Regions from separate parts of the Roseovarius sp. A46 genome, predicted to be linked through region 2. Evidence: riboswitches for the same ligand, from Rfam matches in the RefSeq annotation. Region 2 holds a riboswitch; the other holds the start of a gene.

Region 1 (7,261 bases), on a different contig from region 2:
GGCCGCGCGCCCGGTGCCCACCATGATCGAGGTGGGCGTCGCCAGCCCCATCGCGCAGGGACAGGCGATGATGAGCACCGACACCCCCGCCACCAGCGCCAGCGTCAGCGCGGGGTCCGGGCCGACCGCGAGCCACACAGCCACCGTCAGCGCCGCCACGGCCATGACCGCGGGAACGAACCACAACGTGATCCGGTCCACCATGCCCTGAATCGGCAGCTTGGCGCCCTGCGCCTCTTCGACCATGCGGATGATCTGCGCCAGCGTGGTATCGGCCCCCACCCGCGTGGCGCGCAGCATGAGGCTGCCCGCGCCGTTGACCGTGCCGCCGGTCACTGCGTCTCCGGGGTCCTTGGCCACCGGGACCGGCTCGCCGGTGATCATGCTCTCGTCGACATGGGCGCTGCCCTCGGTTACCTCACCATCCACAGGGATACGCTCTCCGGGGCGCACGAGCACGATATCGCCGGGCACGATGGCGTCGATCTCTACCTCTTCGGCCGTGCCGTCGCGCATCACCCGCGCAGTGCGTGCCTGCAGGCCCATCAACCGCTCGATCGCCGCGCCGGTCCGGCCCTTGGCGCGCGCCTCCAGCCAGCGGCCCAGCAGGATCAGCACCACGATCACCGCCGCTGCCTCGAAATAGACGGCGCGCACCGCCTCGGGCAGGACGCCGGGCAGGAAGGTTGCCACCACCGAGTAGCCATAGGCGGCCCCGGTCCCGAGCGCCACGAGACTGTTCATGTCCGGCGCGCCGCGCAGGAGCGCCGGGATACCCGTGCGGTAGAAGCCGCGGCCCGGTCCGGCCAGAACCAGCGTTGTGAGCACGAACTGCAGAATCCAGCTTGCCTGCATCCCCACCGTGTCGGCGATCAGCGTGTGCAGCGCGGGGATGGCGTGGCCACCCATTTCCAGTACGAAGACCGGCAGCGCCAGCACCGCCGCCAGACCCGTGCGCCGCGCCATTTTGCGCGCTTCGTCTGTCTTGCGCGCGGTCGCGTCGCGCGATTCACCGCCCTGCGCGGGGGTGGCCGGATAGCCCGCTTCGCCGGCGGCTACGGCCAGATCGCGTGCCGTGACCATGCCCTCGGCATGGATCACCCGCGCGCTCTCGGTGGCGAGGTTTACCCGCACGTCGAGCACGCCCGGCAGGTCGGCGAGCGCCGCCTCGACCCGGCCCACGCAGGATGCGCAGGACATCTTGTCCACCGAGAGCACCGTCTCTGCCTTGCGCATGGGGTACCCCGCGCGGTCGAGCGCTGCCGCGATTTTGCGCAGCGGGACTGAGCCCAAGGTCTCTATTCGCGCCGAGGCATCCGCGAGGTTGACGTCGGCGTGCATTACGCCCTCGACCGCGGAAAGCGCCTCTTCGGTCCGTCGCACGCAGCCCGCGCAGGTCAGCCCGTCGAGGAAAATCCTGATTTGCCGTGTCCCGGTCATCCCGGCTCTCCGTTTTTCCAAGTGTCTGATCGTGACATAGAGATTCCCGCTACTGGAAGGTCAAGGGTCGTGCCGCTTTTCGATCCGCGATCTTCGCCTTTGCGCTTGCGGGCGCGGGGCTCGGTGTTAGCCTGCCTGCATCATGGTGCCGCCCCTCGGGGCGGAGAATTGGGAAGCCGGTGCGACTCCGGCGCTGCCCCCGCAACGGTAAGGGAGGGCGACGAGGCGTTACGCCACTGGGCCGAAGACAGCCCGGGAAGGTGCCTCGCGCATGGGCCGACAGCCCGTCACCCAAGCCCGGAAACCAGCCATGATCCACGTCGAATCGCGGTGGGCGATGCGGGCGTTTGTGCGTGCCCGCGCGCCATCGCCCCGCCCACTGCCCCATCCGGCCCGGGGTGCGGTCGGGGAGAATGAAGCATGACGGATTTTGACCGAATCATCGACGCCCTCGAGGAAAGCCCGGCTGAGGGTGCGCAAGCGATGGCCGCCGCGCGGCTGGGTTTTCTGGAATGGGTGTTTGCCACGCCCGGCCCGCTCACCGCGCGGATGGCGCGCGACGCGCTCGACACGCAGGCCGCCCGTGACGCGCAAAGCCCGGCGGCGCGGGCCTTCGTTGGCTGTGTCCGCGAGGCTGGTACGCCTGCCCGAGCCTGCTATGCAGGCCGCCGCGCCGCGCGGGCAAAGCGCGCACGATGGCTCAACTGACATCTCGGGGCAGGGCGGCAGAAAAGGAAAACGGCGACACCAGGGAGGAGGAGGGTGCCGCCGTTCTCTTTCGCGTCGGGCCTCAGGGAGGAGGAGGAGACCGTCAGCTATCTTTCAGGATCGTTTTCGCGACCCTGTCGTTCGGTCCCGGGCTCTTGGGAGGAGGAGAGAGAGCCCGCGACCGTCACGGATGCGCCAGGGAGGAGGAGAGGCGCAACCGTATTCCGTTCAGCGCCGTGCGCCGTATACCGAGTCGCGCGCGACCCGGCGAATTTCGCTGCGATGCAGGCCAAGGTCGGCCAGATCGCGGTTGCTCAGCTCGGAAAGCTCGCGCACCGTGCGGCGGTAGGCGATAAAGGCTGCGACACGCTGCGCTGCGGCGCGAACGGTGTTGCGAAGCTCGCCCCACGCCGTGCCTGCTGTGCCATATTGCGTTACGATCGACCGTGCCATGTTCTTTCCCTTGCGATTTTCTTCGCTTTAGCTGTTCGAAGCCACTCTGTTTGGCCCCGGTTGATGCAAAGATAGCTTCTTTCTGCGCGTGCACAATACCAGCTTGAACATTTCTGCCATGCAGAAAACGCATGGCAGAAAGTGACCTAACGTCAGGCAAACGCATATCTTTTCATCGCTAACTGATGCCATTCTGCGCACCATTTGAAGATTTCGCTCTGCGGCGATGCGGCATGCGTGTGATGTTCGCGGCGAAAATATCTGGATCGGGCGGCCGCACATGGTAGCAAAGGGGCATGACACCAAACGACCTCGTTCTCACCCCCACCGGTCTACGCTTTGGCGGGCGGCGTTATCCCTGCACGATCGGGCGCGGCGGCATATCGGGTGCCAAGCGCGAGGGCGATGGTGCGACGCCTGCCGGCATCCATCGCATTGTCGGGATGCTCTACCGTCCCGACCGCATGGCGCGGCCCGCCAACTGGGCGCTGCCGATCAGGCCCGGCGATCTGTGGTCCGACGATCCCGACCACGAGGATTACAACCTCATGGTACGCGCGCCCTATCCGCACAGTCATGAGGTCTTGCGCCGCGCCGATCCGCTCTATGACCTCGTGATCGTGACCGACTGGAACTGGCCCCGCGCCGCGCGCGGGCGTGGGTCGTGCATCTTCGTGCATCGCTGGCGCAGGCCGGGCTATCCGACCGCGGGCTGCATCGCGCTGCGACCCGATCACCTGCGCCGAATAGCGGCGGGCATCTGCCACGGGACGCGGCTGATCGTGCGGTAGAAGGGGCCGGAACAGTCCCCGGTTCCCTGGGCGCGCCGTCGCGCTTGCGCTCTGTTCCCGAAACACCCAAGTATCACAGAAGCTGATTGGAGGTTTCCCATGCGCGGCGTGTCCCTTGCCCTTTCGCTTGTTCTTGTTGCTTCCCCGGTGCTGGCCGATGACTTGGCTGTGACCAGTCGGGTGAGCGCCGCGACCGTCTATCCAGAGGGTGCGACCGTCACCCGCGAGGCGGCGTTTTCGACCCCCGCCGGAGAGCATGAGCTGATCCTCACCGACCTGCCGCGCGACACGCCGCTGGCGTCGGTACGGGTGGCGCTGGACGGCGCGCGGCTGGGTGGTGTGCGCACACGCGAGGATTACGTGCCACCACGGCAGGCCGAGGACGACGCCAAGGTGCAGGCCGCGCGGGCCGAGGTCGAGCGTCTGGAGGAGGCGCTGCGTGCTGGCCGTGCCGAGGTGGCCGATATCCGGCTGGAGGCCGATGCGGCCCGGGCGCGGCTGCGCTTTCTCGACGGCATCGGCAAGGCCGAGGGGCTGGCGGCGCAGGAGCCGGCCACGCTGGGCGATCTGGTGGCGATGATCGGGCGCGAGACGCTGGAGGCACGCCGCGCCGAGACCGGGGCCGAGCGCCGTGCCGATGCCGCCGAGCGCGCGCTCAAGGACCTGGTGGAGAAGCTGTCGCGCGCGCGGCAGGCGCTGAAGGCGCTGGTGCCCGAGACCGGGCCGCGCGCCCTGCTCGCTGTCGCCATCCGCGCCGACGCGGCCACCGAGGGGCAGCTCACCGTCAGCTACACGGTGCCGCAGGCGGGCTGGCAGCCGCTCTACGATCTGCACCTTGCGCGTGACGAGGGCCAGGTGCGGATCGAGCGCGGGGCCTTCGTGCGGCAGGAGACCGGCGAAAATTGGCGCGACATCGCGCTCACCCTCTCGACCCGGCGTCCGGCGCAGCAGGGCGCGCCGGGCGAGATCCACCCGTGGATCCCGCGGCTCGGCGATCCCGACGAGATCCGCCCGATGCCCCGGGTGAAGGGTGAAGGCGCGCTGATGGAGATGGCCGCGCCCGCCGCCGCGGCGGCCGAGGCCGACATGGCGCGGCCCGAGTTCGACGGGCTGTCGGTGCGCTACGCCTATCCCGCGCCGGTGAGCGTCGCCACCGGGGCAGACCGGGTGCGGCTCATGCTGTCGCCCATCGAGGCCGACGCAGAGATCAGGGCGCGGGCGGTGCCACTGGTGGACGAGACCGCCTTCCTCATGGCGCGGGTGACCAATTCGAACGAGGATGTGATCCTGCCCACGTCCGAGGCGCGCTTCTATCTCGACGGGCGCTATGTCGGGCAGCGCTGGCTGCCCTTTGCCGCGGCGGGCGCGGAGATGGCGCTCTCGTTCGGGCCGATCGAGGGGCTGACGCTGAAGCGCGTCGTCAAGACGCGCTCGGAGGGGGATCGCGGCCTCATCAACCGTGCCAGCGAGCGCCGCGAGACGGTGGAGATCACCGTCGAGAACCTCACCGGCGAGAGCTGGCCGGTCACCGTGCTCGACCGTGTGCCGGTGTCCGAGCAGGACGACCTGCGCATCACGTGGAATGCGCGGCCCGATCCCGACGAGACCGACGTCGAGGACAAACGGGGCATCCTCGCCTGGCGGTTCGACCTGGAGGCGGGTGCGCAGCGCACCATCACCCTCGATACGCAGATGAGCTGGCCCGAGGGCAAGGTGCTGCGCTGAGGTGGCGGCGGTCAGCCGCTACAGCGCTTCTCCGCCTCTTCGACTGCGGCGGTGTAGCCCAGAAGCGAAAAGGTGTCCTTGGTCTGGGTGCCACGCGTGGAGCGGGCGGTGAGTACCGCGTCAATCCCGCGCTTCATTGCCGCGAGGATCTTCGCGTCATCCTCTACGGTGGCGGGCCATGCCCATTCGCCTTCGCTGAACAGCTCGAAGCTGTCGTCACCGATGCGCAGGTTCACGGTCGAGCCCTTTGCGAAGGGATAGCCGCCGGTGAAGGTGATCTGCCCCTGCACGTCGGCAGCGGGGCGAAAGAAGGTCATCAGCAGAATATCGCCGCGCCGCACCGCCACCACGCGGCCATCGCGGGTGTTCACTGTCTCGGTGGGGGCCGAAACCGCCCAGCATTCGCGCGGATCGGTATCTTCGAACACGCTCCATGCCGTGTTCGTCGCCACCTGATTCGTGCTCGTGTCCTGCGCAGTGGTCGTCGTCGCCGCCGCACATGCCAGTGCAAGGGCGAGGCCTCGTGCAAGTCCCATCATCATGTTCCAGCCTCCAAGCCGTCCCAGCCTCAATCTTTCGACCGGCCGCCGCCCTTTACAGGCCTGTTGTATTGTGCGACCGATCCACGTTCGACGCATCGAGACTAGCGCGAATTGGACGGGAAGTGAAAGGCGGAATTGGCGGGTCTCCGCGAATCGTGTGGCCTCTTCCCGCGCCGGGCGCGCAGACCGGAGACCACGCATGACCCACCCCGTTCCCCTTGCCGAAGTTTGGCGCGGACCGCGCCCCGAGAGCGTTCACCTCGGTCACGCCGTGATCTGCGATGCGCGAGGCGAAATCGTCGAGGCATGGGGTAACCCCGACGAGGTGGTGCTGCCGCGCTCCTCGGCCAAGATGATCCAGGCGCTACCGCTGGTGGCTTCGGGGGCGGCGGACGCGGCGGGGCTGACGCCCGAACATCTGGCGCTGGCCTGCGCGTCGCATAGCGGCGCGGCGATCCATACCGACAGGGTGGGCCGCTGGATTGCCGGGATAGGTCACGGCGACGATGATTTCCGCTGCGGCGCGCATATGCCGTGGGACAAGGCCGCGCATGATGCGCTGCTTTGTTCGGGTGGTACGCCTTGTCAGGTGCATAACAACTGTTCCGGCAAGCATGCCGGGTTTCTCACCCTCAACCGGCATCTCGGTGGCGGCCCCGACTATGTCGAACCCGACCACCCGGTGCAGCGCGCGGTGATGGAGGCGTTCGAGACCGTTACCGACCAATCCTCGCCCTATTTCGGGATCGACGGCTGTTCTGCCCCCAATCCGGCCACCACGCTGCGGGCGATGGCGCGGGCGATGGCGTGGTATGCGAGCGCGGGCGAGGCCACCGCCGAGGAACGCGCCGCCCGCAGGCTATGGCAGGCGATGGTGGCTCATCCTGATCTGGTGGCGGGCGAGGGGCGGGCCTGCACCGAGTTGATGCGTGCCTGCTCGGAGCCGGTGGCGCTCAAGACCGGGGCGGAGGCGTTCTATATCGCGATCCTTCCGCGGCGGGGCCTCGGCGTCGCGCTAAAGATCGCCGACGGCGGCACGCGCGGCGCGGAATGTGCCATCGCCTCGATTCTCGTGCGGTTGGGGGTGCTCGACCCCCAGCATCCGGCGGCGTGCAAGGTGCGCAACGCGCCGATCATCAACTGGCGCGGCATCGAGACAGGCGCGATTCGGCCCGCCGCTACGATGGCCTGATACAGGCAGAGGAGATCGACAAGGCGGGCATCGCGACCCGGAGCCGGCGCCGACTTGCGTCTTGCGATCGGTGAATGTGCAAGATCGGCTGTCCGGGGGCAGGGCGCGTGAATGCGCCTGAACGCACCCCAGGCCTGGCCCCGCGATCCCTGCTCAGTTGATGAGCCCGGCGTGGCGCAAGCCCTCCTCGACCAGCGCTTTGGTCGGATCGCTCAGGCCCACGAGCGGCAGGCGTACCTCGTCGCTGCACAGCCCCAGCCGCGACATCGCGTACTTGACGCCCACCAGCCCCGGCTCGACAAAGATCGCCCGGTGCAGCGGCATCAGCCGATCCTGCAATTCGAGCGCGGTGGCATAGTCCCCCGCCAGCGTCGCCTCCTGCACCTGCGCTACCAGTTTGGGCGCGACAT
Region 2 (7,261 bases):
GCCAAGCGCGCGGTCATCATGCAGGCCTTTTCCCATCACCGCGACCGCAATTACGAGGAAAGCCGCGCGGCCGCGCAGCGTTATCTCGATTTCTATCCCGCCGACGAGGACGCCGCCTATGCCCAGTATCTGCTGGCGCTGAGCTATTATGATCAGATCGACGAGGTTGGCCGCGACCAGCAGCTCACCTTCGAGGCCCTTCAGGCATTGCGCGAGGTGATCGAGCGCTACCCCGAAAGCGAGTATGCTACGTCTGCGCGGCTCAAGTTCGATCTCGCCTACGATCATCTCGCCTCCAAGGAAATGGAAGTCGGGCGCTACTATCTCAAGCGCGACAACTTCGCCGCCGCGGCCAACCGCTTTCGCGTGGTGGTCGAGGATTTCCAGACCACGACCCACACCGCCGAGGCACTGCACCGCCTGGTCGAGGCCTACCTCTCGCTCGGGCTCGTGGACGAGGCGCGCACCGCCGGCGCGATCCTTGGCCACAATTTCCGCGGTACCGAGTGGTACGAGCAGAGTTACGCGCTCCTGACCGGTCAGGGTCACACACTCGAGGCCGCAGGTGACGGCTGGTTGCAGGAAATCTACCGCCAGACCGTGCTCGGTCGGTGGCTCTAGGGGGCGGCGGGGTGCGCCCCTGCCCCATGGAATGACCGGATGCTGGCGACGCTCGAAATCCGCGACATGCTCATCATCGACCGGCTGGAGCTCGGGTTCCGGCCGGGGCTGAACGTGCTCACCGGCGAGACCGGGGCCGGTAAGTCCATCCTGCTCGACTGCCTCGGATTCGTGCTGGGCTGGCGCGGGCGCGCCGATCTGGTGCGGAGAGGGGCCGAACGCGGCGAGGTCGTGGCGGTGTTCGAGCTCGGCGCCGATCACCCGGCCCGCGTTGTTTTGGCCGAGGCCGGGCTGCCCGAAGAGGACGACCTTATCCTGCGCCGCGTCAACGCACAGGACGGGCGCAAGACCGCCTGGGTCAACGATCGCCGCGTCTCGGGCGAGGTGCTGCGGCGGCTCTCGGCGACGCTCGTGGAACTGCATGGCCAGCACGATGATCGCGGCCTGCTTGACCCGCGCGGCCATCGCGACATGCTCGACGCCTTCGGTGGGCTGGACGCGCAGCGCAACTCCGTCAGGGCGGCGTGGCGCAACCGCGCCACTGCGCAAAAGGCGCTTGACGAGGCCGAGGCGGCTCTCGCCTCCATGCGCGCCGAAGAGGATTTCCTGCGCCATTCTGTGGCCGAACTTGATACGCTCGACCCGCAACCCGGCGAAGAGGCGACGCTCGATACACGACGCCGCCTGATGCAAGGGGCCGAGCGCATCCGCGAGGATATCGCCCGCGCCGCGCAGGTGCTTGGTCCCGATGGGGCCGAGGGGGCAGCGGGCGATGCGCTGCGCTGGCTCGAAGGCGTCTCCGACAAGGCCGAGGGGCGGCTCGATGGTGCACTCGCCGCGCTCTCGCGCGCATTGGTCGAACTCGACGAGGCCGGGCGCGAGACACAGGCGGCGCTCGAGGCACTCGACTTCGACCCGCTCGACCTCGAACGCAGCGAAGAACGCCTCTTTGCCATTCGCGGGCTGGCGCGCAAGCACGACGTTCTGCCCGATGACCTCGCTGCTTTCGCCGACACCCTGCGCACGCAACTGGCTGCGCTCGACGCGGGCGACAGCGATCTGGCGGCCCGCCGCGCAGACCGGGACGCCGCCGCGCAGCGCTATGACCACGAGGCAACGGCACTGAGCCACGCCCGCCGCGAGGCCGCCGCTCGACTTGACGCCGCCGTGATGGCCGAGCTTGCACCGCTCAGGATGGAACGTGCCATTTTCACGACCGAAATCGCCCCTGCCGATCCCGGTCCCTCGGGTCACGACGCCGTGAGCTTTACCGTGGCGACCAATCCCGGCGCGCCTTCCGGACCACTAAGCCGGATCGCCTCGGGGGGCGAGTTGAGCCGTTTTCTGCTTGCGCTCAAGCTTTGCCTGTCCGCCCCTGATGCGGGGCTGACCATGATCTTCGACGAAATCGACCGCGGCGTGGGCGGCGCCACGGCGGACGCGGTCGGGCGGCGTCTGGAACGGTTGGCGACAGACGGGCAGGTACTGGTTGTCACCCATTCGCCGCAGGTTGCGGCACGCGGGGCGCATCACTGGCGGGTAGAGAAACGGGTGGAGGACGAGATGACACTCTCGACCGTGCGCACCCTCGACGGGGCCAACCGCGTGGACGAAATCGCTCGTATGCTCTCGGGCGAGCATGTCACCCAAGAGGCCCGCGCCGCCGCCGAGGCGCTGATGGCGGGTTAAGTGACCAGGTCGTGAAGTAACGGTACTTTCCGCGTAATCCGGAAGGCGCCCGGAATTGGCGGATGACGCTTAGTGCGTCCAGACCTGCCGCCGCTTGGTCGAGAAGTTCTCTGCATAGCCGCCGGGGCGGATGTTGGGCTTGCGCTTGTGCGGATCCTGCACCACCGCGTCGATGCCGTGTTCCCGGGCGTACTGAAGCGCCGCCTCTTTCGTGTCAAAACGCAGCCGCACCTGCGCCTGCGTGTCGGCATTCGAGGTCCACCCCATCAGCGGGTCAATCTCCCGCGCAGACTCGGACACGAATTCCAGCACCCATTTCTGCGTGTTGGCCACGCCCGATTGCGTGGCGGTCCGGGCGGGTTTGTAGATGCGTGCGCGCATGGGCGTCTCCGATCTGATGTCCTAGATGTTATCCCAGATTGCGGGGCCTTGGGCAAGGGACCGTTCGCCGCGCTTAGGCCGCGGCGCCATCGGTGAATTGCAGCCGCGCCAGCCGTGCGTAAAGCCCGTTTTCCGCGACGAGACTGTCATGCGTTCCCTGCGCCACGATCCGGCCCTGATCCATCACCACGATGCGGTCGGCCTTCTTCACCGTCGCAAGGCGGTGCGCCACGATGATCGTGGTGCGCGTCTGCGCCATCGCCTCGACGGCGGTCTGCACCGCGCGCTCGCTCTCGGCGTCGAGCGCGCTCGTAGCCTCATCCAGCAACAGAACGGGCGCGTCGCGCAGGATCGCGCGGGCGATGGCGATGCGCTGTTTCTGCCCACCCGACAGCATCACGCCACGCTCGCCCAGATAGGTGTCGTAGCCCTGCGGCAGACGCGCGATGAAATCATCTGCGTGGGCGGCGCGGGCGGCCGCCTCGATCTCGGCATCGCTGGCCTCAGGCCGGCCGAAACGGATGTTCTCGCGCGCCGAGGCGGCAAAGATCGCTGGCTCCTGCGGCACCAGCGCCAACGCCTGGCGGTACTCGTGCCGCGCCATCTCTGCGAGCGCCACGCCATCGAGCGTGATGCGCCCCTCCTCCGGGTCGTAGAACCGCAGGATCAACTGGATCACGCTGGTTTTGCCCGCTCCCGACGGGCCGACCAGCGCCACCGTCTCGCCGGGCTTGATCGACAGGCTGAAATCGTCGAGCGCCGGGGTCTCGGGCCGCGCCGGATAGGCAAAGCGCACGCCCTCGAACGCGATCGCGCCGCGCACCGGCTGCGGCACGGGCACCGGTGCCGCAGGGTCCCGGACCGGGTCGTCTGCATGCAGCAGATCGACCAGCCGCTCGGTCGCGCCCGCCGCGCGCTGCAACTCGCCCCAGATTTCCGACAGCGCCGCCACCGCGCCCGCCACCATCACCGCGTAGATCACGAACTGCACGAGGCTGCCGGCGCTCATCTCACCTGCCCGCACGTCCCGTGCGCCGATCCACAACACGCCGACGATCCCGGTGAAGACGAGGAAGATCACGATCACGGTCATCAGCGCGCGGGTATTCACGCGGCGGCGCGCGACCTCGAAACTACGTTCGGTCACATCGCCGAACCGCGCCCGGCTCTCGCGCTCATGGGTGAATGCCTGCACCGTCTGCACCGACAAAAGAGCCTCGGAGGCGTTGCCGGAACTGTTGGCGATCCAGTCCTGGTTCTCGCGGCTGAGTACGCGCATCTTCCGACCCAGAAACAGGATCGGCACGACCACCAGCGGCACGATCAACAGCACGAGACCCGTCAGCTTGGCCGAGGTCAGCAGCATCAGTACCATGCCGCCCGAGAACAGCAGCAGATTGCGTAACGCGATGGACACGGACGAGCCGATGACAGACAGGATGAGTGTGGTGTCGGTGGTGATCCGGCTCAGAACCTCGCCGGTCATCACCCGCTCGTAAAAGGCCGGGCTCATTCCGATCACCCGGTTGAACACCGCCTTGCGGATATCGGCCACCACCCGCTCGCCCAGCCGCGACACCAGCAGGTAGCGCAGCCCGGTGCCCAGCGCCAGCAACGCCGCAATAACGAGCGCCGCGCCGAAATATTGATCAAGCAGCGCGCCATCCTCGCCGCCGAAATTGTCCACCACCCGGCGCACCGCCATCGGCAGCATCAGCGCCACTGCGGCGGTTAGCACCAACGCCGAGACGGCAGCGGCCAGCAGCTTGCGGTAGGGACGCAGGAACGGCCACAGCTCGGCCAGCGCGCGTACGCGCTTTGATTTCTCGCGATCCAGCAGATCGGCGCCGTTCTCGGCCTTGCGCACCATTCCCGACTACTCCCTCTCGTTCGCACCGGTTCTTGGCGAGTGCGGCGCGCGGGGTCAAGTGCCCCGAATGGTCGCAGGGGCTCACGGCAGGGGCGAAACGCCGATGACCAACGGGTGAAGCGCGACCAGCCCGGCAAACGCCGCAAGCCCCAGCCCCAGCCGGGCAACACCGCCACGGACCGAGGCCGGGCGCGGCGGCCACGCCGGCACGGCGCGCCGCGCCGCGTCTAGCCGCTCCCACTCGGGCCCGAGTGCCTGCTTGCGGCGGCGGTCCACGATGCGCTGCCCCAGCATCGCGAACCCCGCGAAAAGACCGAAGAGCGCCACATGTGCCAGATCGCCATTGGGCACCATATGCCCGCCCGCCCACAGCGCCAGCGCCACCAGCAGCGGATGGCGCGTGTAGCGCAGGATGCCGGGGCGCGCGGCATCGAACCCGGCTCCCGCACGACCGCCAAAGGAAAACGGGTTGGGCCGCCGGATGGCCAGCGCCGCCAGCACGCAGGCTGCGAGCATCGCGAGCAACGTCACATGCTTCTGCCACGCGGCCCAACCCCAGAGCGGCACATGGGGCGCGCGCCCCGCCGCCATCAACACCCAGTAAAGCACCCCCAGCGACAGCGCCGAGTAGCCCAACGCAAACCCCCGCTGACCGAATCGCGCCACCAGGGCCGATTTCACGCGCGGCCGCAGCGGCAGCGTATGGCTGAGGAAAAACACCGCCAGCGCCACCACATACTCGGCCCAGCCCATGACCCGCACCCTTTCGAAATCCACTTGGCGGCGCAGGGATACCGCGCGCGTGCGGCGCGCGGCAAGCGCGATTTACACTTGCGCGAATCTGACTTCAGGCGTAACGCGGGGCTGCTTCGGTCCGGGAAAATACCCCGGTAATAGGGAATACGGTGCGATCCGATCATCGGATCAAATCCGTGACTGCCCCCGCAACTGTAAGCGGTGAGCGAGGCCGGAAAAATGCCACTGCACCCGAGCGGGGTGTGGGAAGGTTCGGCCAAGCGATGACCCGCAAGTCAGGAGACCTGCCGAAGTGATCACCCTATCCGGGCGCGGGGCGCGCCGTGGATAACGGACCTTTTCCGTAGTGGTGGCACTTTCACCGTCTGCGGAGAGGCATGTCCTTTTCCAACGACCGACCCGATGGACAACACGATGCCGACAACCGGTATTGGGGGACATGACATGAGATATCTCGTAACCTGCGCGCTCTGCGCTCTCGCCACAGCCCCGGCCCTCGCACAGGAGGGCTTCGATCTCGACACGATCACCGTGATCGCCAACCAGACCCAGACCGCGCTCGAGCGCAGCGGCTCCACCGTCGAGGTGTTGCCCGCCGAGGAGGTGCGTGACGCACCCACCGCGCGATTGGGCGATTTCCTGACCTTCCAGCCGGGCATCTCCGCCTCGGCCAACGGCCCGCTCGGCACCACCTCGACCGTGCGCATTCGCGGCCTCGGCGGGGCCTACGTGCCGGTGCTCATCGACGGTATCGACGTGACCGACCCCGCCTCGAGCGGCGGCGGCTTCGATTTCGGCGGGCTGACCAATGCGGGGCTCGGCCGGATCGAGGTGCTCAAGGGCTCGCAATCTGCGCGCTTCGGGCTCAACGCCGTGGGCGGCGTCATCAATATCCAGAGCCTGCGCCCCACCGAGGACGGCGTCCACGGCTTTGCCGAAGTCGAGGCCGGAAGCTACGATTTCCGCCGCGGCGTATTCGGCCTCACCGCGCGCACCGACCGCACCGATCTTGCCTTCAGCTTCAGCCGAACAGAGACCGACGGCTTTTCCGCCTCCGCTGCGGGCTCCGAGCCGGACGGCTCCGAAGCGCGCCGGGCCAATCTTTACCTGCGCCACCAGTTCACGGACACGTTCGCCGCCGGGCTGAGCGCGCTCCACATCGACAGCGACGCCGAGTTCGACGAGTTCGGCGGCGACGGGACAGCACCCTTTGACGAGTTCAACACCAGCGAGGCTCACGGCGCGCGTGCCTTTGCCGAGCTCGCCACCGGGGCCTTCGAGCACGAATTGGCACTGAGCTATTTCGAGAGCGACCGCACCTCCTTCTCCAACGGTTTCGCCACGCCATTCGAAGGCGAGCGCCAGCGCATCGACTACCGCGGCAGCTATGATTCTGGCGGCATCTGGTCGGTCAACTTCGGGGCGGACTACACCGAGGAAGAAGATCTCAACCTCGCCATCGACATCACCGGCGTGCAGGGCGAGGTGCTGCTCGCCCCCACCGACGCGGTGGATATCGCCCTCTCCGTGCGCCACGACGACCATTCGGAGTTTTCCGGCGAATGGTCCTCGCGCGCCGCGCTCGCGTGGCGGATCCAAGAGGATTTGATCCTGCGCGCTTCGGCCTCAGACGGGTTCCGCGCGCCCACTCTGGTGCAGCTCGACCCGTTCTTCGGCAACCCGAATTTCCAGCCCGAGACCAGCGAAAGCTACGACCTCGGGATCGAGAAGCGGTTCGAGGGCGACGATTTCGTCCGCGCCACGCTGTTTCGCACGGATATCGACAACCAGATATTCTTCGATGGCACCTCGACCCGCTGTCCCAGCGGATTCGGCTGTTTCGAGACCGGCGATTTCAAGGGCAAGGGGATCGAGCTTTCGGGACAGGTGGCGATCAACGCCTTCCTGACCCTAACCGGTGCCTACACCTATACCGATGCCGAG

The links. Region 2 has a riboswitch for cobalamin ahead of C6W92_RS04920 (TonB-dependent receptor). Riboswitches for the same ligand answer to the same signal wherever they lie in the genome.
Region 1: linked by a shared signal. The riboswitch ahead of C6W92_RS09480 (hypothetical protein) and the one ahead of C6W92_RS04920 (TonB-dependent receptor) in region 2 are both predicted to bind cobalamin.

Annotation. Positions count from the first base shown of each region.
Region 1 is NZ_PVWS01000015.1:4,612-11,872, reverse strand. It holds gene C6W92_RS09485 (heavy metal translocating P-type ATPase) at 1-1,440, opposite strand, end outside; cobalamin riboswitch at 1,567-1,768, shown strand; gene C6W92_RS09480 (hypothetical protein) at 1,861-2,148, shown strand; gene C6W92_RS09475 (DUF1127 domain-containing protein) at 2,377-2,601, opposite strand; gene C6W92_RS09470 (L,D-transpeptidase family protein) at 2,898-3,392, shown strand; gene C6W92_RS09465 (mucoidy inhibitor MuiA family protein) at 3,561-5,117, shown strand; gene C6W92_RS09460 (invasion associated locus B family protein) at 5,129-5,653, opposite strand; gene C6W92_RS09455 (asparaginase) at 5,859-6,851, shown strand; gene dapA (4-hydroxy-tetrahydrodipicolinate synthase) at 7,005-7,261, opposite strand, start outside.
Region 2 is NZ_PVWS01000006.1:34,994-42,254, reverse strand. It holds gene C6W92_RS04945 (outer membrane protein assembly factor BamD) at 1-621, shown strand, start outside; gene recN (DNA repair protein RecN) at 661-2,310, shown strand; gene C6W92_RS04935 (ETC complex I subunit) at 2,380-2,691, opposite strand; gene C6W92_RS04930 (ABC transporter transmembrane domain-containing protein) at 2,765-4,561, opposite strand; gene C6W92_RS04925 (NnrU family protein) at 4,643-5,314, opposite strand; cobalamin riboswitch at 5,415-5,624, shown strand; gene C6W92_RS04920 (TonB-dependent receptor) at 5,762-7,261, shown strand, end outside.